DNA from 2 places in the Sporosarcina sp. Y1004 genome. Region 2 is predicted to be linked to the other one. Evidence: riboswitches for the same ligand, from Rfam matches in the RefSeq annotation. Region 2 holds a riboswitch; the other holds the start of a gene.

Region 1 (4,410 bases), on a different contig from region 2:
CGATTTCCGTTGCGTCAACTTTTTCATCGGTAGCATTATCCCCACTACTCGCATTGTTATCGCCGCTATCATCTTTCGCCCCACAAGCCGCTAATGCTAATAGAAGTACTGCTAATACGATTCCCCCAAAAAGCTTTTTCATAATCATTTCTCCCCTTTTTTCTATTCTTTTATAGTTTACAGGCAATGCCTGATGTTACTGTCATAGAATTATCTCTTGTCAAATTTCCTTACTGCGAAATCCCCGATGAATTGAATGATGAAAACGATAATTAAAATTAAGATTGTTGCAATTAGTATAACGTCCTCACGACTGCGCTGGAATCCATCCAAAAACGCGAGATTCCCAAGTCCACCTGCGCCGATGATCCCCGCCATAGCGGTGTACCCGACAAGTGCGATTGCTGTTACGGTGATACCGGAGACAAGTGCTGGCATCGATTCCGGTAAGAGAACTTTAAAAATAATCGTCCTCGTTTTCGCTCCCATTGACTTCGAAGCTTCAATTACACCTTTATCAATCTCCTGCAATGCAATCAACACCATTCTTGCATAGAATGGAGCCGCTCCAATAATAAGTGCCGGCAATGCTGCATCCGGTCCGCGAATTGTGCCAAGAAGAAATTTCGTAAACGGAATAAGCAATATGATTAATATGATAAACGGAATTGATCTAAAAATATTGACGAATGCCCCTGAAATAACATTGACCAACTTATTCGACCACAGTTGTCCGGGACTTGTTAGGAAGAGTATGATTCCGAGTCCGAGTCCAATAATCAATGTGAACAGTGTTGAAATTGCTGTCATATAGAGCGTTTCTGCTGTCGCTTCCCACATCTTAGTCCAATCAACATTCGGAAAAAGGTTTTCAATCATTACCGATCACCTCTGTCTGAACATCATTTTCATTGAGGTATTGAATTGCTTCCTCAATAATTGTTGAATCTCCAAGGAGCTGGAGGATAAGTGAGCCATATGCTCCACCATGTGTATGGGAAATGTTTCCTTGGACGATATTGACACCCACATCGTATTTCCGAATGAGACTTGCGAGCACAGGTTGTTCCGTCTGCTCACCAACGAACACAAGCTTGATAAGTGTACCTGTTGGAAATTCATCCTTAATATGCGCCATTGCCTGCTTCGCTTCCGCGGGCTCCGTCACTTGAGAAACAAATCGCTTCGTAATGGCCTCTTTTGGCGATTGGAACACATCGAGTACGTCCCCCATCTCGACAACTTTCCCAGCTTCCATGACTGCAACCCTATGGCAGATTTTCCGGATTACGTGCATTTCATGTGTGATGAGAACAATCGTCAGTCCAAGCCTTTCATTAATACCAGTCAGAAGATCCAGTATCGAATCCGTCGTTTCCGGATCAAGAGCAGAAGTCGCCTCGTCGCAAAGTAGGACTTCAGGGTCGTTTGCAAGTGCACGAGCTATCCCTACACGCTGTTTCTGACCGCCCGACAATTCTGATGGATACGCATTTTCTCGACCAGTCAAACCAACCAGTTCAATCAGTTCCGCCACTTTCTTTTCGCGCTCGGCTTTTCGCACACCCGCGATTTCAAGAGGGAATGCAATATTGTCTTTCACCGTCCGCGACCACAGCAAGTTGAAATGTTGAAAAATCATACTCACTTTCTGCCGCGCTTCCCTCAAAGCTTTGCCTTTGATAGCCGACATTTCCAAACCGCCGATATTCACACTTCCTGAAGTAGGCATTTCTAGACCGTTCAACAGTCGAATCAAAGTACTTTTTCCAGCGCCACTATAACCGATCACACCGAAAATTTCACCATCAGCTATTTCGAGTGATACATTTTCAACCGCTGTAATACTGCCGGGTCCTTCACCGAACCGTTTATTAATATCCGTTAATTGAATCATTGATTTCACCTCTGAGATTTTGTCTATGTAAATTAAAATTAAGAATTCTTTCGTTGTCTTATGCCTGTCGGGGGCCGGCAGGATACAGGTCATGCAACCGTTATGACAGGACGTCGCGAACTTAGGTTGCGTTCCTTTAGCGGCGCCTTCTGCTTTTCTGGTGTCTAGCTGCAGGCGCCTTCCGCTTTTCTGTACAAAAAAAACCTTCCTGCAGACGGGCAGAAAGGCTTTACGTTATCATAAAATAAACGTTTGTCCAATCTCTCATCTCTCAAAGTATGCTATGCACTTTGTGTGATTTGGCACCATTTCACTTTCGTGACGGTTGCCGGGCTTCGTAGGGCACTATCCCTCCACCTCTCTTAATAAGAGCGACCTATTCAATTGTTGGTTAAGTCGTATTATATCAAATTCCTGTCTTGATTGTCAATCAATCAATTCCAACAGATACGGGACTGACTGAAAAGCATAGACTTTATGTTGTAAAACGCCATCCTTCTGTATCAACAAGCAAGGAACGCTTTCAATTTCATAGTCAATTGCCATAGATTGCACATAGTTCAAATCCGCTTTCCCGATTGGCATTTCCGGTTTCATGACAGAAATGACGTTCATCATTTTAGAAGCGACTGCACATGTACCACACATCGGTGTATATAAATAAAACGCAGAATCGGGTGAGTCCTTCAAAGTTGCCTCCCACTGTTCGCGTGTCCAATTTTCCATTTATCTTACATCCTTTAAAGTAAAAATTCGGGTCGGATTTTGAAATCCGCATTTTGTAGTATTTCAGCTAACACTTTATACGGGGTCGTCTCCACTTCCCGGTACTCTTTTTCTGTATATAGATGGATTGCTGCTGGAAATTCTCTTTTAAATAATACACGCGTTTTTTCACCATCTTCATCAGCATCGACAAAAACATACAGGTCCTGTTCTTCATAGGGCGCAAGCAACTCTTCAAGCCGATATGGGCTTACTGTACCGTTCGTACAAATGATTTTGACTGACTCCGCAAGTATACGCGCTAATCTTTTTCTATCCGAACCGCCCTCTACTATGATGATTTTTTCATCCGACAAGAGAGTTCCTCCTTCGCAAATCGACTAGTAAGATGCAAAAGACGCCGGAAATGTACCGGCGCCGTGTTGTAATTATTCTCCGATTGTCATTTTATCATACGCTTCTGCAGACATAAGTTCGTCCAACTCAGAAGTGTTAGAAGGTTCAACGACGACCATCCATGCATTTTCATACGGTGATTCATTGACGAATTCAGGGCTGTCTTCTAGTCCTTCGTTCACTTCAAGTACTTTACCGCTGATTGGAGCATATAATTCAGATACTGTTTTAACCGACTCAACGCTTCCGAAAGGCTCGTCCGCTTTGATTTCATCGCCAACAGATGGAAGTTCAACGAATACGATATCTCCAAGTTCAGATTGTGCAAAGTGTGTAATACCGATGCGGTAATTACCGTTTTCTTCCTTTACCCATTCGTGTTCTTCAGAATAACGCAGATCTTTTGGTGTGCTCATTTATACCCCTCCAAATAAATAGTTTCATTCTCTTCAATTCTGTCATATTTCTCTGATAAAGACAAGACTGTAACTTAATTGCCCCAGACTTTATTAAATTCTTCTTCCTTGAAACCGACAGTTACTTTTCCTTCTCCATAAACAATCGGTCTTTTGATGAGCATACCGTCTGATGATAGCAAACTAATTTTTTCTTCATCGGACATTGTAGGCAGTTTGTCTTTCAAATTAAGCTCTCTATATTTCATGCCGCTGACATTGAAAAACTTTTTCAATTCCAAATCAGAAGCTGCAATCATCTTTCCAAGTTCCTCTTCTGACGGAGGAGCTTCCGCAATGTTCACTTCTTGAAAGTCCAAGTTATTCGTTTCAAGCCACTTTTTCGCTTTTCTACACGTCCCGCATTTCGGGTAACCGTAGTAAATTAATCCCATACCGCAACGCCTCCATTTTTCACAGTATAACAGAAAAAACTACCTGGCATATATAGACAGCAGGATGTCAAAGTGAAATCTGCAATTTTACTTCATTAAAAGATCACGGCTGTTGATTAACCGTTTAGTTGCTTAAAACAATGGCGAGTAGGGCTAGATAATAGCCATTTTCACTGGACTATTTCCGGCCCGCTTTCGGCGAATTATTTACTACACTATTACCGAGAGGTAGGTGTGGCTATAAGTGACTTCGTCACTTATAGCCACACTCTTTTCGTTCATATTGTTGTGATTAATTGCCTGTCGCGTTCCTACAAAACTCAAGTGAAAAAAGCGGTTGCTTTGGAAGAAAAGAATAGATGATCTTCTATAAGAGTGTAAGTGCCCGAAGATGCAATTTCGGTCACTCTAGCACCTTGTACATTGAATTCTTCACTAACTTTCAGCAAAGATTATGTGATGTTCTATTAGAAATTGACACTTCCTTTATATAGTAATAGGGATCCAATAGTAGAAGGTTTGAGCGGCCAAAATTGTATCT
Region 2 (4,410 bases):
ATTACTGCACCTGTTCTTATCATTCATGGCATGATTGATGAGAACGTCTCATTCCAACAGGCTGTGTTATTGGAGAACGCATTGCGTGAACATAATAAAGTATACGAGACATGGTACTTCCCAGAATACACGCATTTCATTCCACCGGGCATGAATGCACAGCTTGTTAGAGATTTGACGAGTTGGATGAAGAGACAGTGAGTAGATCATTACTGATTATAATGATAAAAAAACAGGGTAGCACAATAAATGTGCTACCCTGTTTATATCTGATTGTCTTTACGCCATTCCTAGTCTATCGGATATAGACTAAGAGCAATCTTCTTATGCGATTGGTCCGCCTTTATACGTAATCTCTTCTGAAACCGAACCGAATTTCTTAAAGTTTTCACGGAACATAGATGCTAGTTCTTTTGCTTTAAGATCGTAAGCATTTCCATCAGACCATGCATTGCGTGGGTTCAATACTTCTGTCGGAACGCCTTCAATCTCTGTAGGCATTGCAAGACCAAAAATGCTATTCATTTCTGTTTCAACATTATTTAGTTTACCAGCAAGTGCTGCACGAACCATTGCGCGTGTATATTTAAGATCCATACGCTTACCAACACCATATACGCCACCAGTCCAACCTGTATTCACTAGGAATACTTGTGCGTCATGTTCATCAATTTTTTTCCCAAGCATTTCAGCATATACTGTCGCTGGAAGCGGTAGGAAAGGTGATCCGAAGCATGTTGAGAATGTTGCTTCAGGTGATGTGATACCACGCTCAGTTCCAGCAAGTTTCGAAGTGAAACCACTTAGGAAGTGGTACATTGCTTGCTCTTTCGTTAATTTGGAAATAGGGGGCAGTACGCCGAAAGCGTCAGCAGTCAAGAAAATAATTGTTTTCGGATGACCTGCAACTGAAGGGTCAACGATGTTATCGATTGCTTGAATTGGATATGCTGCACGTGTATTTTCAGTCAAAGATCCATCATCGTAATTAGGAATGTTTGTTACTGGGTCGATAACAACGTTTTCAAGAACTGACCCGAAACGAATTGCACCGAAAATTTCAGGTTCTTTTTCTTGAGATAAATTGATACATTTCGCGTAGCAACCACCTTCGATGTTAAAGACACCAGTGTCAGACCAACCGTGTTCATCGTCTCCGATTAATTTGCGGTTCGCGTCAGCTGAAAGTGTTGTTTTACCTGTTCCTGAAAGACCGAAGAACAAAGCGACATCGCCTTCTTCGCCGACGTTCGCAGAACAGTGCATAGGCATGATGCCATTCTCAGGTAGGAAGTAGTTCATGACAGAGAAGATTGCTTTTTTCATTTCACCAGCATATTCAGTACCACCAATGAGAACGATGCGTTTTTCCATAGACACAATAATGAACGTCTCGGAATTCGTACCGTCAACTGCAGGATCCGCTTTAAAAGAAGGAGCTGAAATGATAGTAAATTGCGCTTCGTGTTTCGAGAGCTCTACTTCAGTCGGGCGAATAAACAATTGATGGACGAATAGGTTATGCCAAGCAAATTCATTCACGACTTGAATGGATAGACGTGAAGCTGGATCTGCACCAGCGAATCCTTTGAAGACGAACAGTTCGTCTTTAACTTTTAAGTGTGTAAGCATTTTATTATATAATGAGTCAAATACATCAGATGAAATCGGACGGTTTACGCTGCCCCAATCGATTTTGTCTTTGGAGGACGCTTCCTCGACAATATATTTATCTTTAGGGGAACGACCTGTATACTTCCCTGTTTGAGCCGTGACTGCTCCATCGGAAGTCAGTTGAGCTTCTCCACGTGATATCGCTTTTTCAACAAGTTGTGGTACTGAAAGTTGAATTTTTATATTTTCACCGGAAAGAAGGTTATTTAGATCGTCGCTAATCTTTGCTGTAATCATAATTATGTACCGTCCTTTACTCATAGTCCCATATAATTGGGTGTCATGTCATCACATTTCTTAAATAGTATAACACATTAAGAATAATAATCTATATTAATCAAAATCTCAAGCAATTAGTTGTAAAATCGGCAAAGAAATTTGACAGGGAACAAGTTTTTTCGTAGCATATATAGTTGAACGGATACTCTTATCCCGAGCTGGTGGAGGGGTCAGGCCCAATGAAACCCGGCAACCTGCAATGACTTATTTGTCTGCGCAAAGGTGCCAAACCTGTAGCAAGGCACAGTCCTTGTATGATAAGAGTGAAAGGTGCTTTTAAAATCATGCCTTTCCTCATGTATTAGTACGTGAGCGAAGGGCTTTTTAATTTGTTTAGCCCTTTATCCTCGTGTATAGAGCTCGCAGTGGCTTGTAGTCTTTCCTGAATCCGGGAGGACTCTACATGGGACATATGAGTACCGTATCAATCTCGTAGGATATAAGGAGGAAAAGACATGACTAACCGCCGACTGTTTACTTCAGAATCGGTAACTGAAGGACATCCAGACAAAATGTGCGACCAAATTTCAGATGCTATCCTTGATGCTATTTTGGAGGAAGATCCAAATGCACGCGTAGCATGTGAAACGACAATCACTACAGGACTGGTACTCGTAGCAGGTGAAATCACGACGACTACATATGTCGATATTCCAAAAGTTGTGCGCGAAACTGTTAAAGGCATTGGTTACGTTCGAGCGAAATACGGATTTGATTGGGAAACGTCTGCAGTTCTCACTGCGATCGATGAACAATCAGCCGATATTGCTGCGGGTGTTGACCAAGCACTTGAAGCGCGTGAAGGATTAATGACAGATGACGAACTTGAAGATATTGGAGCAGGCGACCAAGGTTTGATGTTCGGATATGCTTGTAATGAGACACCAGAACTGATGCCATTACCAATTAGCTTAGCCCATAAACTATCCTTTAAACTTGCACAAGTACGTAAAGATGAAACACTTTCGTACCTAAGACCGGATGGGAAAACGCAAGTGACTGTAGAGTATGATGGAAATAATATACCCGTCAGAATTGATACGATTGTTATTTCAGCACAACATCATCCTGAAGTGACACTTGAGCAGATTCAAAGTGATATTAAGGAATTCGTTATTAATCCAGTTGTACCAACTAATTTAATTGATGAAGAAACAAAGTACTTCATCAATCCAACTGGACGATTTGTAATAGGCGGACCTCAAGGAGATGCAGGTCTGACTGGGCGTAAAATCATTGTTGATACGTATGGCGGTTATGCCCGTCATGGCGGTGGGGCATTTTCGGGGAAAGATCCTACGAAAGTGGACCGCTCAGCTTCATACGCGGCTCGTTATGTTGCAAAAAACATCGTTGCAGCAGAACTTGCAGACCGCTGTGAAGTCCAGTTGGCTTATGCAATCGGTGTAGCTCAACCTGTATCGATTTCGATTGATACATTCGGAACAGGTACTGTTGAGGAGAGTAAACTTGTGGAATTGACACGTGAACTCTTTGACCTTCGTCCAGCAGGTATCATTAAAATGCTTAATCTCCGTCGTCCTATCTACAAGCAGACGGCAGCGTATGGTCACTTCGGCCGCACGGATGTTGATCTGCCATGGGAGCAAACGGATAAAGCTGGAGCTTTGAAAGAACTAACAGGGAAATAATTATTGAAAATGCCGGAAGCAAGGACTCCTCCTTAGCTTCCGGCATTTTTTATCGTGTGTTATTATCCTTCAATAAAAAAAGCCGCCAATCAATGGCGGCAATACATCACTTTTGTAGACTCTTATAATATTGCCCTTTTTCCGCGTATTCACGAACAATTCTTTCCATATCTGCACGGTCATCTTCATTCAGTTCTCGAACAACTTTTGCCGGTGAACCGAGTGCTAACATATTCGGTGGAATCTTCTTACCGGGCGGTACTAGACTGCCCGCTCCAATAAATGCCCCCTCGCCGATTTCAGCCCCGTCTAGAATGATGGAGCCCATGCCAATCAGCGCCCCTTTTTTTATAGTGCAGCTATGTAGAGTAACTTGGTGTCCAATCGACACTTCGTCCTCAAGGATTAGTGGAGAGTGCGGGCTTTGATGTAGGCAGCACAAGTCTTGCACGTTCACTTTACGTCCGATAATTGTAGCTGAGACATCACCGCGAATCACAGTATTGAACCAGATTGACGATTCGGCACCAATTGTTACATCTCCAGAAATTGTTGTATAATCTGCAATGAATACGGATGGATCGATTACGGGTGTTTTATCTTTGTAGGGATAAATCATTCAACTCTCCTCATTTCTTTATGTAGTGTATAATTATCGTAACAAAGATTAGGATTTTATAGTAGGTTAAGAGTTAAACAATAGAAAGAAAATAATGTAATAGGTTAGGGGAAGATGACCGTGTGGAAATGGGAAGCGGAAGGACAGCCTAAAGCTGTCGTGGCGATCGTTCATAATGTGTACGAA

What was found. A riboswitch is a leader RNA that binds a small molecule or an ion and turns the genes downstream of it on or off. The one in region 2 is predicted to bind S-adenosylmethionine.
Region 1: another riboswitch for S-adenosylmethionine. It lies ahead of AC25Y6_RS06630 (methionine ABC transporter ATP-binding protein); the one in region 2 lies ahead of metK (methionine adenosyltransferase).

The regions. Positions count from the first base shown of each region.
Region 1 covers NZ_JBYHFQ010000006.1:138,559-142,968, reverse strand. Annotated here, with positions in the region: gene AC25Y6_RS06640 (MetQ/NlpA family ABC transporter substrate-binding protein) at 1-142, opposite strand, end outside; gene AC25Y6_RS06635 (methionine ABC transporter permease) at 211-879, opposite strand; gene AC25Y6_RS06630 (methionine ABC transporter ATP-binding protein) at 872-1,897, opposite strand; SAM riboswitch class I at 2,159-2,269, opposite strand; gene AC25Y6_RS06625 (thioredoxin family protein) at 2,324-2,623, opposite strand; gene AC25Y6_RS06620 (toprim domain-containing protein) at 2,638-2,979, opposite strand; gene gcvH (glycine cleavage system protein GcvH) at 3,052-3,435, opposite strand; gene AC25Y6_RS06610 (arsenate reductase family protein) at 3,510-3,869, opposite strand.
Region 2 covers NZ_JBYHFQ010000022.1:12,423-16,832, forward strand. Annotated here, with positions in the region: gene AC25Y6_RS14165 (alpha/beta hydrolase family protein) at 1-201, shown strand, start outside; gene pckA (phosphoenolpyruvate carboxykinase (ATP)) at 325-1,911, opposite strand; SAM riboswitch class I at 2,099-2,217, shown strand; gene metK (methionine adenosyltransferase) at 2,409-3,605, shown strand; gene AC25Y6_RS14180 (gamma carbonic anhydrase) at 3,712-4,224, opposite strand; gene AC25Y6_RS14185 (alpha/beta hydrolase) at 4,339-4,410, shown strand, end outside.